Regions from separate parts of the Rhodovulum sp. BSW8 genome, predicted to be linked through region 1. Evidence: riboswitches for the same ligand, from Rfam matches in the RefSeq annotation. Region 1 holds a riboswitch; the other holds the start of a gene.
What was found. Region 1 has a riboswitch for cobalamin ahead of nrdH (glutaredoxin-like protein NrdH). Riboswitches for the same ligand answer to the same signal wherever they lie in the genome.
Positions count from the first base shown of each region.

Region 1 (8,031 bases):
CTGGCGGGCTGCAAGGAAGAGGAGGACGGGGGCGGAACCCTCGCCTCACCGTCAAGGGATGCCGGGTCCGGCGTGACGGAGGCCCCGGGATTGTGGCTCGCGGCAGGCGACGCCGAGGACCCTGCGGCGTTTCTGGCCCGCGTCACGGGCAGCGATCCCGGTCGCGTTGCCGCCAGCTTTCCAGCTGTCGCGGCGCGGTATCGCGAGAGCCCGCGCATGATCGCGAACCGTGTGGTGCAAGTGTGGCACGAGGCGCCGCGCACCGACCTGCCTTCCCTTCTTCTTCGTCTGGCAGCGGGCGCCGGTGAAAAGGACAGGCGCGCCAGCATCGGGCCGCTGGTTCAGCGATACCGGGTTCTTCGCGACCGTGGCCTGCCCCACGAGGAGGCGCTGACCGAAGCTCTTGAGCATCTGCGCAGATGACAGGCGCATCCGGCACGGACGCGCCTGCCCAAGTGGCGTCAAGGCGGCAAGTGCCGATCGGGCGGCTCGTGCCCGCTGTGTCCATCCTCGCGGCGGCCGCGCTTTGCGTCGGTGTGGCCGGGGCCCTGATCTTGAATGCGCGCCAGGCTGTCCGCGAGGAAACCGGCTCGGCCTTCGAACTGGCCCGCGCGGCGGCGGTCCTGCGATTGCCGTCGGGCTATGGGGGCGGGGATCCGGTCGATCAGGCGCGCGAGCTGGCCGAAGAGATCGACGCCCGCCGCCACGTCGCCGCCACGTTCGAGGAGATCTCGGGCCAGGCGGCCGTCCGGACCGAAGGAAGCCGGGCCTCCGACGGAACCGCTCCGCGCTGGTTTGCGGCGCTGATGCGCCCCCCCGGTCACAGCGACCGCTTCCTGGTCGCCCGCTATCCGAACGTGCTGGGGGCGTTGACGGTCACGACCGACCCATCGGACGAGATCGCCGAGGTCTGGGAGGATTTCCGCATCCTTCTGCCCATCCTCGCCTGCACCGGATTTGGCATGGGCCTGCTCAGCGTCGGGCTGACCCGGTTCGTGCTGCGGCAATTGGAGGCGGTGCTGGTCGCTATCGGAGAAATGCGCGCGGGCCGGCTGGAGTTGCGCGCCCCCGAAGGACCCTTGTCCGAGCTTGCGGCGCTGGCCGAAGGCGTGAACGCCCTGGCCAGCCACCTGCAGACAGAGCGGCGCGAGAACGCCCTGCTTCAAAGCCGGCTCATGACCATGGCGGAGGCCGAGCGTGCCCGGATCGCCTCGGACCTGCATGACGAGATGGGCCCCGAGCTTTTTGCCCTGAACGCGGCCGCTGGCGAGGTCGAACATCACCTTGGCGCAGTGCCAGAGGCTTTCGCCGCGCCGCTGCGCGATGCGGTCGGTGCCGTCATGCGCCATACCGCCGCGGTCCAGAAAAGCGCGCGGGCCGCGATCAACGATCTCAGGCCGATGATTGCGGGCGAGGCGACCCTTTTCGATCTGCTGGCGGATCTGGCGGCGGGCTTCAACGACACCGCCCCCGGCACCGAATTCGTGCTGTCCGCCGATCCGGAGGCCCGCGCCGACGAAATGGCCGAGCTTTCGATCTATCGCTTCGTGCGCGAAAGCGTCCTGAACAGTCTCCGCCATGGCCAGCCCTCCAGGGTCGAGATCGGTCTTTGGCGTGAAAAGCGCGCCCTGACCGCACGGGTCGCCGACAATGGGACAGGGTTGCGGGAGGCAAGCCCCGACCCCGGGCTCGGCATCGCCGGAATGCGGGATCGCGCGCTGGCTCTTGGTGCGGAATATCTGCCCCCCGCGCGGCTTGAAGGATGGACCGTCACCGAATTGAGGATGCCCGTATCATGAGCCTCGCACAGGACATGCCGCCTGCCCGCCAGGACCTGAAAGTGCTGATCGTCGACGATCACCCGGTGGTGGCCGAAGGCTGGGGCCGGATCGTGCGCGGCCGGATGCCCTGCGAGATCCTCTGTGCCGCCACCGCGCTTGAGGGGTGGCGTCTGTGGCGCAGCGAGCGGCCGGGCCTGGTGGTCGTGGACCTGACGCTGGGTGAGGGAAAGACCGCCGGCCTGAAGCTGATCGAACGGCTGAGGCGCGCCGACCGTCGGCTGCCGATCCTCGTCTTCACCATGCATACCAGCGCCGTCCTTGCCCGCCGCGCGCTGAATTCCGGTGCGCACGGGATCATCAACAAGGATTCGCCGCCGCGGGATATCTGCTTCGCCTTCGAGGAGGTTGCGGCCGGTCGTCACCATGTGGGCGCGCATTTCGCCCGCAAGATTGCACTGATGGAAGTGACGGGCGGCGGCGCACGGGTTCATTTGACGGGGCGCGAGGAAGAAATCCTTGGTCTGATCGCAGAGGGTCTTTCTTATCGTGAAATCGCATCGCGGGCCTGCATCAGCTACAAGACGGTTTCGAATGTCAGCCTGATCCTGAAGTCGAAGCTCGGCGCGTCGAGCCTTGGCGACCTCGTCGTGAAGGCGATCCGCTATTTCGAGGGGGCCTGACCCGGATCTGCGCGGCTTTCGCCATCATACATCGACCGCGACCTTTCCGATCGGGTGGGAACAGCAGGCAAGCACGTAGCCGGCGGCGATGTCGTCCTCGGAGATGCCGCCGTTATGCACCATATGCACCTCGCCCGAGAGCTTTCTGATCTTGCATGTGCCGCAGACGCCGAAGGTGCAGCCCGAAGGAATGTTCAGCCCGGCGCCCCGCGCGGCGGCCAGGATGGTGTCGGTTTCGGACGCGCGCGCGGTGACGCCGGACCGGGCGAAGGTCAGTTCGACTTCTGCATCCTCGCTGGGGACCACGTCGTCGAGGTCCGGCACCTCGTCGGCGGTCGCGGCCGGCGCCTGGAAGCTTTCCTGATGATAGCGGTCCATGTCGTATCCAAGGCCCTGAAGCGCGTCGCGCACCGTCTGCATGAACGGCTCGGGGCCGCAGCAGAACACCTCGCGGTCCAGGTAGTCCGGCGCCATCAGGCCCAGCATCAGCTGGTTGAACACGCCCCGATACCCGGTCCATGGCCGGAACGGATCGGGCCGTTCCACGACCCATTTCAGGTCGATGCCGGGAACCCGCGACGCCATGTGCTCCAGCCGTTCGCGAAAGATGATCCCGGACGGGCTGCGGGCGCAGTTCACGAAGACGATGTCGGGCACCGTGCCCAGATCGAACATGAAGGTGGTCATCGACATGGCCGGCGTGATGCCCGAGCCCGCCGAGATGAAGAGGTACTTCGCCGCCGGATGGTTCAGGTGGCTGAACACGCCCGCCGGGCCGAACGCCTTCAGGCGCATGCCCGGCCGCAGCTCATCGAGCATCCATCGGGTGCCGAGGCTTGCCGCCTGCGCCTTGACCGTGACCGAGACCGACCGCGGCCGCGAGGGCGAGGACGAGATCGTGTAGGTGCGGTGCACGGTCCCGCCCGGAACCGGGATCTCGAGCGTCAGGAACTGCCCCGGCAGATAGTCGAAAAGCGCGCCGGAGGGCGCCTGGAAGGTGAAGGTGGCCGTGTTCGGCACCTCGGGGATGACCGAGACGCATTCCAGCATCTCGTCATCGGACCAGATCGAGCGGGCCTGCGGGCCGGAGAGATCGGTCATCCCGCTCACTCCGCCGCGATCCGGGACGGCGCCCCGGTCCTTTCGGCGAGGGTCCGGCAATACCAGTCGACGAACTGGATCACGCCCGATTCCTGCACCGCCGAATAGGGCCCCGGCACATAGGCCGGCGAGTCGATGCCCAGCTGGTTGTCCTCGACCACCCGCCGGTCCTCGTCGTTGGTGGCGATCCAGACTTCGGTCAGGCGCGTGAGGTCATAGTCGCGCCCCTCGACCGCGTCCCTGTGTACCAGCCACTTGGTCGTGACTTCGGTTTCCCGTGCCGAGACCGGTGTCACGCGGAAGACGATGGAATGGTCCGACAGGAAATGGTTCCAGGTCGTCGGATAGTGGAACAGAAGCAAGGTCCCGGCATCCCGGAACGGCAACCGTCCAAGCGGGCGGGTCACGGCCACCTTGCCGTCCATCGTGTAGCTTTCGGCACCGGGCAGCAGCGGCATCCGCGCGACCCTGAACTGCCCGCTTCCTGCCAGGCGAAGCCGTGCCGGAATGCCCGCGTCCTCGCAGCGCGCGACATGCGCCCTGACGGGTTCGGGCAGGGCATCGCCGTCGGTGCCGGTGATGCGGGGGTCCTCGGGATAGGTGCGGCACAGGGAGGGGTGGTTGCCGCTGCAATGATAGCACTCGCGGTTGTTCTCCCAGACGAGCTTCCAGTTGCCATTCTCGATGATGGTGGATTCGTGGGCGACCTTCGCCGTCGTCAGGTCATGCACCTCGAGGTAGGGACGGACCTGATCGGCGAAGGCGTCGAAATCGGGCGCCTCCTCGGCCAGGCAGATATAGACAAGCCCCGCCAGTTCACGGCAGTGAACCGGTTTCAGGCCGTGCGCCGAGGCGTCGAATTCGGCGCCCATGTCCCGCGCCCAAAGCAGCCGCCCGTCCAGTTCGTAGGTCCATTGGTGATAGGGGCAGACAAGCTTCGGGACGTTGCCCCGGGCCGCCTTGCAGATGATCGAGCCGCGATGGCGGCAGGAATTGTGGAACGCGCGGATCGCGCCATCGGCGCCGCGCACGAGGATCACGCGATAGGCGCCGACCTTGTGGGTGACGTAGGAGCCGGGCTTTTCCAGCTCGCAGCTCGGAATGGCGAACAGCCACTCGCGATACCAGATCGTCTGGAGATCGGCCTCGAAAACGCCTTGATCGGTATAAAACGGACGGTCCAGCGCCTGTCCCGGTTTCTGTGCGGCCAACAAATGCGAGAGGTCGTGCTTCATGGTCTGCCCCTTGCCGCATGTTTCGCGGCGGTTTCCGAAGCGAGCGGAGCGCAAACCGTCCGGGCCCCGGCATACCGCCACAGCCCGTCAAGCGCCTGCGCCGCCGCCCGCGGCTTGCGTCTCGCGCAAGGCTGGTTTCCGGGCTTCGGAGTGGCCTTTCAGCCGGGCGCGGCGCCTTCCCGGGGAGGCTTTCCCAGTGGCCTTCGCCGTGCCTGCCCATCCGTTACCGTTGCGGGGGCAGCGCCGGTTCTGCACCGGCTTCCCAATTCTCCGCCGTCACCGGCGGCACCTTGCGGAACGATTCTAATCGCAGAGGGCGGCAGCCGATGGCCGGAAAACGACTTCGGCCATCGCATTCGCGAACAAGGCCGATCCCCGGGCCGGGACGCGCGCCATTGGGTCGAAGCGGAAGCTTCAGGATCGCTGCGCGAGACCGGACGGAGGTTTTTCAGGCGATTGGGAGACCTTCCACCAAAGAAACGGGTCCACGTGCCGGCGCCAGCCCTTTCGGCCCTGCACCCAACAGGTCGTAAATCTGAGGATCTGGAACACCAGATATTGACATCCGAAGGGGATCGAGAGATGGTGATCCAGTCATGGTTTCCCGGGGCGACCCGGGGACGAAAGAGGGAAGCCGGTGCAGGCCCGTATGGGTCAAATCCGGCGCTGCCCCCGCAACTGTGAGCGGCGAGCGAAGCTGACGACGCCACTGGGCCAATCCATCAGGGGATCGGGGTCCGGGAAGGCCAGCCAAGTGTCGACCCGCAAGCCAGGAGACCTGCCATGACGGACGGCGACAACCACAGGCGGAGGGCCTCGGGGTGCGTGTGCGATTCGCGGCGGGCCGCCCCGTCGCCATGGCTCTCGTGTCCCAAGGTCCGACAGGAAACGGCAGACATATGGGGCGAGACATGACTATCACCGTCTATTCCAGACCGGCCTGCGTGCAATGCACGGCCACGACACGCGCGCTTGAGGCGCGCGGGCTGAGCTATGAAGTGATCGACCTGACCGAAGATGACGCGGCGCTGAGCCATGTGACCGGGCTGGGTTACCGGCAGGTGCCGGTGGTGATTGCGGGCGAGGATCACTGGGCGGGGTTCCGTCCGGACCTGATCGGTCGGCTGGCCTGACGGCGATGGGCGGGCTCGTCTACTATTCCTCCGGGTCTGGCAATACCGCGCGCTTCGTGCAGGCTCTGGGTCTGCCGGCGGCGCGCATTCCGATCGACCCCGAGGATCCAATGCCCAGCCCGGCCGACGCCTTCGTGCTGATCTGCCCGACCTATGCCGACGGCGCGGGCCGTGGCGCTGTGCCCAGGCAGGTGATCCGCTTTCTCAACGATCCCGTCCCCCGCAGCGCTCTGCGGGGCGTCATCGCCAGTGGAAACCGCAATTTCGGCACGCTCTTCGCCGCCGCAGGCGAGGTCATCGCCCGCAAATGCGCCGTTCCGGTGCTTTACCGGTTCGAACTGGCCGGAACCGAAGCCGACATCGCCCGCGTCCGTGCTGGGCTTGCAGAGTTCTGGAGACCGAAATGCTCGATCACGGCCTGAAAGACGCGTCGGCGCTTGATTACCATGCGCTGAACGCGATGCTGAACCTCTTCGACGAAGACGGACGCATCCGCTTCGACGCCGAACGCATGGCCGCGCGGCAGTATTTTCTGCAGCATGTCAACCAGAACACCGTGTTCTTTCACAGCCTTGACGAAAAGCTCGGATATCTGGTCGATGAAGGCTATTACGAGGCCGAGGTTCTCGACCAGTATTCCCGGAATTTCCAGCGGCGGATCTGGGATGCGGCCTATGCGAGGAAATTCCGCTTTTCCACGTTCCTCGGGGCCTTCAAATACTATACCTCCTACACCCTGAAGACCCGCGACGGGCAGCGCTATCTGGAACGCTATGAAGACCGCGTGGTGATGGTGGCTCTCGCGCTGGCGCGGGGCGACGAAGCCCTGGCCATGCGGCTGATGGACGAGATGATCTCGGGCCGCTTCCAGCCCGCCACCCCCACCTTTCTGAACGCCGGAAAGAAAAGCCGGGGCGAGTTGATCTCGTGTTTCCTGCTGAGGGTCGAGGACAACATGGAGTCCATCGGCCGGGCCATCAATTCCTCGCTGCAGCTCAGCAAGCGCGGCGGCGGCGTTGCGCTGATGCTGACCAACATCCGCGAGCATGGCGCCCCTATCAAGGGGATCGAAAACCAGTCCTCGGGTGTGATCCCGGTGATGAAACTGCTGGAAGACTCGTTTTCCTATGCCAATCAGCTGGGGGCGCGGCAGGGGGCGGGCGCTGTCTATCTGAACGCGCACCATCCCGACATCCTGCGCTTTCTTGATACCAAACGCGAGAATGCCGACGAAAAGATCCGCATCAAGACCCTGTCGCTTGGCGTCGTGATCCCGGACGTTACCTTCGATCTCGCCAAGCGGGACGAGGACATGTACCTGTTTTCGCCCCATGACGTGGAGCGGGTTTACGGCATGCCCTTCTCGGAAGTGTCGGTGACCGAGAAATACGACGAGATGGTCGACGACAAGCGGATCCGCAAAAGCAAGATCAACGCGCGCGACTTCTTCCAGACGCTGGCCGAGATCCAGTTCGAGAGCGGATACCCCTACATCATGTTCGAGGACACGGTGAACCGTGCGAACCCGGTGGCGGGGCGGATCGCCATGTCGAACCTCTGTTCCGAGATCCTTCAGGTGAACGAGGCCTCCGAATTCGACGATGACCTGAGCTACCGGCATCTCGGGACCGACATCTCCTGCAACCTCGGCAGCCTGAACATCGCGGCCGCCATGGACGGGCCGGATCTCGGGGAAACGGTGGAAACCGCGATCCGGGCGCTGACGGCGGTTTCGGAGATGTCGGCCATCGACAGCGTGCCCTCGATCCGGCGGGGGAATGACGAGGCCCATGCGGTGGGGCTGGGCCAGATGAACCTTCACGGTTTCCTGGCCCGTGAGCGGATCCATTACGGCAGCCCCGAGGGCATCGATTTCACCCGCAGCTATTTCGCGGCCATTGCCTATCATGCCCTGCGCGCGTCGAATGCCCTCGCGCGCGAAAAGGGGAAAAGCTTCGCGGGCTTCGACCTCTCGAAATACGCGGACGGGACCTTCTTCGAAAAATACGTGACCCGGGACTGGTTGCCCGAGACGGAAACCGTGCGCGATCTTTTCGTCCGGTTCGGGGTCGATCTGCCGAGCCGCAGCCAGTGGGCGGCG
Region 1 is NZ_QNVX01000009.1:14,876-22,906, forward strand. It holds gene DSD19_RS06840 (hypothetical protein) at 1-423, shown strand, start outside; gene DSD19_RS06845 (LapD/MoxY N-terminal periplasmic domain-containing protein) at 492-1,799, shown strand; gene DSD19_RS06850 (response regulator transcription factor) at 1,841-2,461, shown strand; gene DSD19_RS06855 (hybrid-cluster NAD(P)-dependent oxidoreductase) at 2,486-3,562, opposite strand; gene DSD19_RS06860 (aromatic ring-hydroxylating dioxygenase subunit alpha) at 3,568-4,797, opposite strand; cobalamin riboswitch at 4,909-5,105, opposite strand; cobalamin riboswitch at 5,378-5,598, shown strand; gene nrdH (glutaredoxin-like protein NrdH) at 5,709-5,930, shown strand; gene nrdI (class Ib ribonucleoside-diphosphate reductase assembly flavoprotein NrdI) at 5,936-6,352, shown strand; gene nrdE (class 1b ribonucleoside-diphosphate reductase subunit alpha) at 6,334-8,031, shown strand, end outside.

Region 2 (8,031 bases), on a different contig from region 1:
GCGCCTGCCACAGATCGCGCGCCGCCAGCGCGTCAAGCTGGGCGGTGATCTCGTCGCAGATCAGCACCCGGGTCTCGGGCCGGATCATCCGCGCCAGCGACACCCGGGCCAGTTCGCCACCCGACAGCTCGCCGGGCAGGCGGCGGCTCCAGTCCGCACGGATGCCCAGCGCCGCGACCGCCCCGGCATCGGGCGGCCCGCCATTCTTCAGGATCTTCGCCACCGGCCAGCGCGGGTCGGTCGCGGCATCGGGCGACTGGGGCGCGTGCTGGACCGGGCAGGGCCCCCTGCCGGGAAGACCCGCGCCCTGCCAGCGGACGCGGCCGCCCTCGGGCCGTGTCCGGCCCGCAAGGATGCGCCCCAGCGTCGACTTGCCCGCGCCCGAGGCCCCGCCGATCCCCAGCACCTCGCCCGGGGCAAGGCGCAGCGACACGCCGCGCAGCACGTCGCGGCCGCCGAAGCCGTGGCGGATGTCCTCGGCGCTCAGCATGCCTCGGCCGACTCGGTTGCGGTCCAGGTCTGCGCGTCCCACAGCGCGCGGGTGAAGGGGTGGGTCAGCCCCTCGGGGAAGGCGGCGGCCGGGGCGGTCTCGACCGGGCGGCCCTCGCAAAGAACCGTCACGCGGGTCGTCGTCGCCACCAGCCGCGGCAGGTCGTGGCTGATGATGAGAACGCCGGTGCCCTCGGCGGCGAGCCCGCCCAGCAGCGCCATGATCCGGTCGGCCGCCCCGGGGTCGAGCCCCAGCGTCGGTTCGTCGGCGATCAGGGTTCCGGCCCCGGTCGCCAGCGCCGTCGCGATCAGGACCCGCTTGGCCATGCCGCCCGACAGCTCGTGCGGATAGGCGCGCAGGGCGGCCTCGGGCAGGCCGAGCCGTGCCATCAGCGCGGCCGGATCGGCGCGCCGCCCCGCAAGCCGCGCCAGCCGTGCGATCTGTGCGCCCGCCCGCGCCAGCGGATCGAGCGCCGTCACCGCTTGCGGCGCCAGAGCGATGCGGCCCGAGACCTCGATCCGGCCCGAAAGCTCGGCATTGCGGGGCAGGGTGCCGGTCAGCGCCTCGGCGATCAGGCTTTTCCCGGCTCCCGAGCCGCCGATCAGCCCCGCACAGTCGCCGGGCGCGACGGTGAGGCTGACACCCTCAAGCGGGCGGGTCAGGCGCCCGTCATGCTGGCGGAAGGCGACGGACAGGTCCTCGATGCGCAACATCAGGCCACCCCCTCGCTCGGGTCGGCCGCGCGCCGCAGCGCCTCGCCGAAACGTTCCACCGTCAGCGCGACCAGCATCAGACCGGCGCCCGGGAAGACCGCAACCCACCAGTGCCCGGCCATCAGCGCGCGCAGCGAGTCCGCCAGGATCACCCCGATCGAGGGCAGATGCGGCGGAATGCCGAGTCCGACGAAGGACAGCCCCGCCTCGTGCAGAACGGCATGCGGAAAGATCAGCACGAAGCCCGCCACGATCTGCGGGATCAGATGCGGTGCCAGATGATGGCGTGCGATCCAGACCGGCCCGCGCCCGAGCCCGCGCGAGATCGCGACATAGTCGGAGGCGGCGACCGTCTGCGCCTCGAGCCGCAGGACGCGGGTGAGCCGGGGCCAGTGGGTCAGCCCGACGCCCAGGATCACGCCCGCCATGCCGCCGCCCGCGGCATAGGCGATCAGCAGGATCAGCACGAAATGCGGCAGTCCCAGCGCCAGTTCGGTCGCGACCCCCACCAGCCGGTCGGCCAGTCGGTGCGAGGCGGCGGCAAGCCCGAACACGACCGCGACCGCCGTCGACAGCACCGCCGCGAACAGCCCGACCTTGATCGAGGTGGCCAGCGCCAGCGCGGTGCGCAGGGCCATGTCCCGCCCCAGACTGTCGGTGCCGAAGGGATGTGCAAGCGATGGGCCGAGATTTCGCGACAGCGCGCTGACGGGCGGGCCTTCGGGCGGCAGGGCAAGCGCCGCCCCCAGAAGGACGGCGACAAGCCCCAGCGCCAGCCCGCCCCGGATCAGCAGATCGCGGCGCACCGGCGCGGCAAAGGCCATGGCGGGGGCAGGGGCGGTCGTCATGCCTGCCTCAGCCTGGGGTCTAAAAGCCGCGCCGCGATATCGGCGGCGAGATTGCCCAGAAAGACCACGATCAGCGTGGCCAGTGCGATCCCCAGCAAGAGCGGCGCATCGGCGCCCAGCGCCGCGCGCACCGTCGCCTGCCCGAGACCCGGCCAGGCAAAGACCGTCTCGGCCAGAACCGACCCGCCGATCAGCTCGCCCGTGCCCGCCAGATGCACGGCCAGCGCCGGGCCCAGCGCATGGCGCAGCCCCGGCCTCCAGGCCAGCCAGCCGGGGCGCGCGCCATGGGCCGCCAGATGGCGCGCGGCGGGGCTTTCGAGAAAGGCCGCGGTGCGGGCGCGGCTATGCAGGATCAGCGGGCCGGTGCCCACCACCGACAGGGTCGCGGCGGGCAGGATCAGATGGCGCAGTCGCGCGGCCAGATCGGCCTCGTCGGCGGTCAGACCGGGCGGGGCCGCGCAACAGGAGGGCAGCCAGCCCAGCCCGACGGCGAAAAGCGCGATCAGCAAAAGCGCGACCCAGAAGCCGGGGCTTGCCGTCAGCACCACGGCAAAGCCCCGGATCGCCCGGTCGGGCCAGCGCCCGCGCGTCGCGGCGGCGGTCAGCCCGAGGCTCAGCCCCACCGCGAAGGACATCAGCAAGGCCAGCGCGATCAGCGTCAGCGAGGCCCCGGCGCGGCCCGTCAGCACTTGGGCGACGGGCGCGTTGAAGGTGATCGATCTGCCCAGATCGCCGCGCGCGATGTGACCGAGCCACAGCGCGAACCGTTCGGGCGCGGGCGCGTCGAGCCCCCAGGCTTCGGCGATGGCTGCGCGCTGGTCGGGGCCGACCTCGGCGACGCGGGCGCCGACATAGGACGTGATCGGGTCGACCGGGGCCAGCGAGACCAGCGTGAAAAGCCCCGCCATCGCCAGCGGCAGCAACCAGGCCAGCCGGATCAGCCGCTCGACCAGCAGCCGCCCGAGCCAGCCTGTCATTCGCAGGTCCAGCGCCACCCGGGCAGCCCTTGTGTGATCGGCCAGCCATGGCCATGCGGCTCGGTCTGGATCGGGCCGAGATCGAGGCAGTCGCTGACCCAGTAGGAATGGTCGATATTGATCAGCCAGGTCCAGGCCGCGTCGCCCTTCGCGCCAAAGCCGGTGGTCCCGTCCCATTGCGCGGCGCGCCATTCGGGCAGCGAGGCCTCGTAGCTTTCAGAGGCTTCGGCGGCGGCGAAATGGGCATCGACCGCCGGGTTTGCGTAAAAGCCCGGATTGTACCAGCCCCGGCCCGCAAGGCTGCTCTCATAAAGGTTGAAAACCTCCGACGGGTCGTGCGAGCCCCAGCCGAAGACCACCGGTTCGGAATGCATCAGCCGCCCGATCTCGTCCCAGCTCCGGCCGTCGGGGATCGCCCGGATACCGACCGGTTTCAGCGCCTCGGCGACCCCCAGCGCCAGCGCTTGCCGCACCGAATCCGAGGCGGGATAGACCAGCTGGAACTGCGCCTTCAGCCCGCCTTTCTCGCGCAGCCCGTCGCCATCGGCATCGGTCCAGCCCGCCGATTCCAGCGTGGCGCGCGCGGCATCCGGGCCGGTCTCGGACAGGCGGTCGGCGGGGTTGTCCCAGGGCAGCCCGTCGGCCGGGCCATGGGCGGGGGCGCCATGGCCGTTGACCGCCAGCGCCAGCAGCGCGGTCCGGTCCACCGCCTGATCGACCGCCACCCGGATGGCCCGGTCGGCGGTGACGTCATTGCCGATGGGGGCTCCTTCCGCGGTCGTGCCGCCCGCTGGACGCATCGGGAACATCACCCCGCGATTGTCGACGCTGGGCACATGCAGCACCTGCATCCCCTCTGGCGGGGCATCGGCCTCGGCCGGGGGTACGGCGACGATCTGCGCCGCGCCGGTGCGCGCCAGCGCCAGCCCCGCCGCCTCGGCCCCGAAGACGAAGGTCACGCGCGGAAACGGGATCTCGGGGCCGTGCCAGTAGGGGTTCGGCGCGACGATCAGCTGTTCGCCCTCGCGCCATTCGACCAGGCGGAACGGCCCGGCGCCGACCGGGTGGCGGGCGTAATCCGGCCCATAGGATGCCTTCGGCACGATCCCCAGCGTCGCCAGATCGCCGGTGAAGGTGATCTGCGGATGGCGGAGTTCCAGCTCGACGGTCAGCGGGCCGGTCGCGCGGGCCTCTTTCAGCACCTTGAGATCGGTCAGCCCGTCGCCGTCGCGTGCGGCGTTGAAGGTGAAGGCCACATCCTCGGCGCTCAGCCGCGTGCCGTCCGAGAAGCGGGCATCGTCGCGAAGCGTGATGGTCCAGGTCAGCCGGTCGTCCGACAGCGTCCAGCCCGTCGCAAGATCGCCCGCCAGCGACAGATCGGCCTCGCGCCGCAGGAGCGTTGCCTGAAACAGCGGGTTTCCGTAGCGGCCCCAGCCCATGATCGGGTCGAAACCGGTCTCGGGCTCGCCGCCCACCGCCAGCACCAAGGGCGGGGCCGCCTCGGCGGCCAGCGGCAGACTCAACGAAACGGCAAGGGCAAGGGAGGACAGGGGGCGCATGCGGACTCGGTATGATTTATGTGTTCGATATTCATACGACCGGAGGGGCGGGAATGCCAAGCGCGGTTCTGTCTCTTGTTCGCCCGGCTCTTGTTCGTGCGCGGCTTCGCGGGCAAAGTCGCCGCAAAGCGGGAGGGGCCCCATGCAGCGCATCACGATCACCATCGAGGACGACCTGCTTGAGGCGCTTGACGCCTTCATGGACCGGTCTGGCGCGTCGAACCGGTCCGAGGCCTTGCGCGACCTGATCCGCCGGGGGCTCGATCAGGATGCGCCAGAGGCGGCCGAATGCGTGGGCGTCGTGACCTATGCCATGGACCCGGCGCAGCGCGATCTGGGGCGGCTGGTGCCCGAAAGCCGCCAGCAGCACCACGACGCGGCCATCGCGGCGCTGTCGGTGCCGCTTGACCATCACGCGGCGGTCGAGGTGGCGGTGATGCGGGGCACGGTGGGCTCGGTCCAGGCCTATGCCAACAGCCTGTTCCTGCAACGCGGCGTGCGGCACGGACAGACCGTTCTGATCCCGGTGCGGACCGAGGTCGAGTTTCACCTGCATGGCGAGCGGGCGCATACCCACGATCACCTGCGGGTGCTGGACCGCTTCTGACCCCGGCGGCGGCGGGACCGGCCTAAAGCCTGAGCCGCCGCGCCCGGGCGCCGCCCCGGCGGCAAGGGCGCGGCAGGGCCAGATCCAGCGGCCGGGGCGGCATCGCGCGGATCTGCACCAGCAGGCGCCGGAACTCGTCCAGCGCGGCCGTGGCCGGACCCGGTGCCGCCTGCGCCTCGGCGGCGCGGGCGGCGGCGGGCAGATCGGCCCGGCCGGGCAGGCTGCCCAGCCACTGCATGAAGCCGAGCTGACCCAGCTCGCGCGCCCGTGCGCCCGTTTCGGGGCAGGCGGCAAGCCGCATCAGGACCATCTCCAGCATCGCCGGCAGACCGGCCCCGCCCGGAACCTCGTCACGAAAAACCGGGCCATGACGGCCCCCGATGTCATCCATCGCGGATCTCCTTGCCGGGGCACCCCGCCCGGGTTCGCACGCTTGGATGGCAGGTCTCCTGGCTTGCGGGTCATCGCCGCCCCGACCCTTCCCGGACCTGCGGGTCCAGTGGCCGTCTCGGGGGGCTCTCCGCCTACAGTTGCGGGGGCAGCCGCGGCTTTGCCGGTGGTTCCGGCGGACCGCGTTCCCTTTTCACCCGCGCAGCCGGCAAGGCCTGCGGGAACCATCGCCGCAAGCGGTACCCGGCGGGGCGGGCGGCTGTCAATGGCGCAGCGGGTCGTTCGGCAATGTGAAGCGGCCTCATAAAGATCCTGACAAACATGAATTGGACAGGAGCGGCCGAAGGCCATATCTGCCGTCCATGACCCAACCTGCGCCCCGCCCCGCCCGCCTTTCGCTGTCGCCCGTTTTCGAGACCCTTCGCACCGCCGCCGCCGAGCGCATCCTGGTGCTGGACGGGGCGATGGGCACCCAGATCCAGAAGCTCGGCCTGACCGAGGAGGATTTCACCGGTCCTGGCGGCGGTTGCGCCTGTCATCTGCACGGCGACAAGCCGCAAAAGGGCAACAACGACCTTCTGAACCTGACGAACCCCGACGTGATCGAAGAGATCCACTATCGCTATGCGTTGGTGGGTGCCGATATCGTCGAGACCAACACCTTTTCCTCGACCGCCATCGCCCAGGCCGATTACGGGCTGGAAGACAAGGTCTTCGCGCTGAACGAGGCGGGCGCGCGGCTGGCGCGCAAGGCGATGGACCGGGCCGAGGCCGAGGACGGGCGGCATCGCTTCGTCGCGGGCGCGCTGGGGCCGACCAACCGGACCGCCTCGATCAGCCCCGACGTGAACGATCCCGGCTACCGCGCCGTCACCTTCGACGATCTGCGCATCGCCTATGCCGAACAGCTGCACGGGCTGATCGCGGGCGGCATCGACCTGGTGCTGATCGAGACGATCTTCGACACGCTGAACGCCAAGGCCGCGATCTTCGCCTGCGAAGAGGTTTTTGCCGAAACCGGCCTGCGCCTGCCCGTTATGATCTCGGGCACCATCACCGACCTGTCGGGGCGCACGCTGTCGGGCCAGACGCCGACGGCCTTCTGGCATTCAGTGCGCCATGCCCGGCCGCTGACCGTCGGGCTGAACTGTGCGCTTGGCGCCGATGCGATGCGCCCGCATCTGGCGGAACTTTCGGCCGTGGCCGACACGCTGATCTGCGCCTATCCCAATGCGGGGCTCCCGAACGAGATGGGCGAGTACGACCAGACCCCCGACGAGATGGCGGCCCTGGTCGAGGGCTTCGCGACAGACGGGCTGGTCAATATCGTCGGCGGCTGCTGCGGCTCGACCTATGACCATATCGCGGCCGTGGCGAAGGCGGTCGAGGGGCATGCCCCGCGCAAGATCCCCGAGATCGCGCCGAAGATGCGGCTCTCGGGACTGGAACCCTTCACCCTGACCGACGACATCCCCTTCGTGAACGTGGGCGAGCGGACGAACGTCACCGGCTCTGCCCGGTTCCGCAAGCTGATCAAGGAGCAGGATTACGCCACCGCCCTCGATGTGGCGCGCGACCAGGTCGAGAACGGCGCCCAGATCATCGACGTCAACATGGACGAGGGGCTGATTGACAGCAAACAGGCGATGATCGACTTCCTGAACCTCGTCGCCGCCGAACCCGACATCGCCCGCGTGCCGGTGATGATCGACAGCTCGAAATGGGAGGTGATCGAGGCGGGCCTGAAATGCGTGCAGGGCAAGCCGGTCGTCAACTCGATCTCGATGAAGGAGGGCGAAGAGGCTTTCCTCGATCATGCGCGGCTGTGCCGGGCCTATGGTGCGGCGGTGATCGTGATGGCCTTCGACGAGAAGGGCCAGGCCGATACCGAGGACCGCAAGGTCGAGATCTGCGCCCGCGCCTACAAGCTGTTGACCGAAGAAGTCGGTTTTCCGCCCGAGGACATCATCTTCGACCCGAACGTCTTCGCCGTCGCGACCGGCATCGAGGAGCATGACAATTACGGCGTCGATTTCATCGAGGCCACGCGGCGGATCACGGCCGATTGCCCGCATGTCCATATCTCGGGCGGCGTGTCGAACCTGTCCTTCAGCTTCCGCGGCAACGAGCCCGTGCGCGAGGCGATGCATGCGGTGTTCCTGTACCACGCCATCCAGGCGGGGATGGATATGGGCATCGTCAATGCCGGTCAGCTGGCGGTCTATGACCAGATCGATCCCGAGCTGCGCGAGGCCTGCGAGGACGTGGTGCTGAACCGCCGCGCCGATGCGACCGAGCGGATGCTGGAGCTGGCCGAGAAATACCGCGGGCAGGGCGGGTCTCAGGCCCGCGAAAAGGACATGTCCTGGCGCGAGCTGCCGGTCGGGAAGCGGCTGGAACATGCTCTGGTCAACGGCATCACCGAATTCATCGAGGCCGATACCGAA
Region 2 is NZ_QNVX01000005.1:313,286-321,316, forward strand. It holds gene DSD19_RS03735 (ATP-binding cassette domain-containing protein) at 1-490, opposite strand, end outside; gene DSD19_RS03740 (ATP-binding cassette domain-containing protein) at 484-1,203, opposite strand; gene DSD19_RS03745 (ABC transporter permease) at 1,203-2,051, opposite strand; gene DSD19_RS03750 (ABC transporter permease) at 2,048-3,028, opposite strand; gene DSD19_RS03755 (ABC transporter substrate-binding protein) at 3,025-4,587, opposite strand; gene nikR (nickel-responsive transcriptional regulator NikR) at 4,730-5,194, shown strand; gene DSD19_RS03765 (hypothetical protein) at 5,217-5,585, opposite strand; cobalamin riboswitch at 5,616-5,828, opposite strand; gene metH (methionine synthase) at 5,947-8,031, shown strand, end outside.
Region 2: linked by a shared signal. The riboswitch ahead of DSD19_RS03765 (hypothetical protein) and the one ahead of nrdH (glutaredoxin-like protein NrdH) in region 1 are both predicted to bind cobalamin.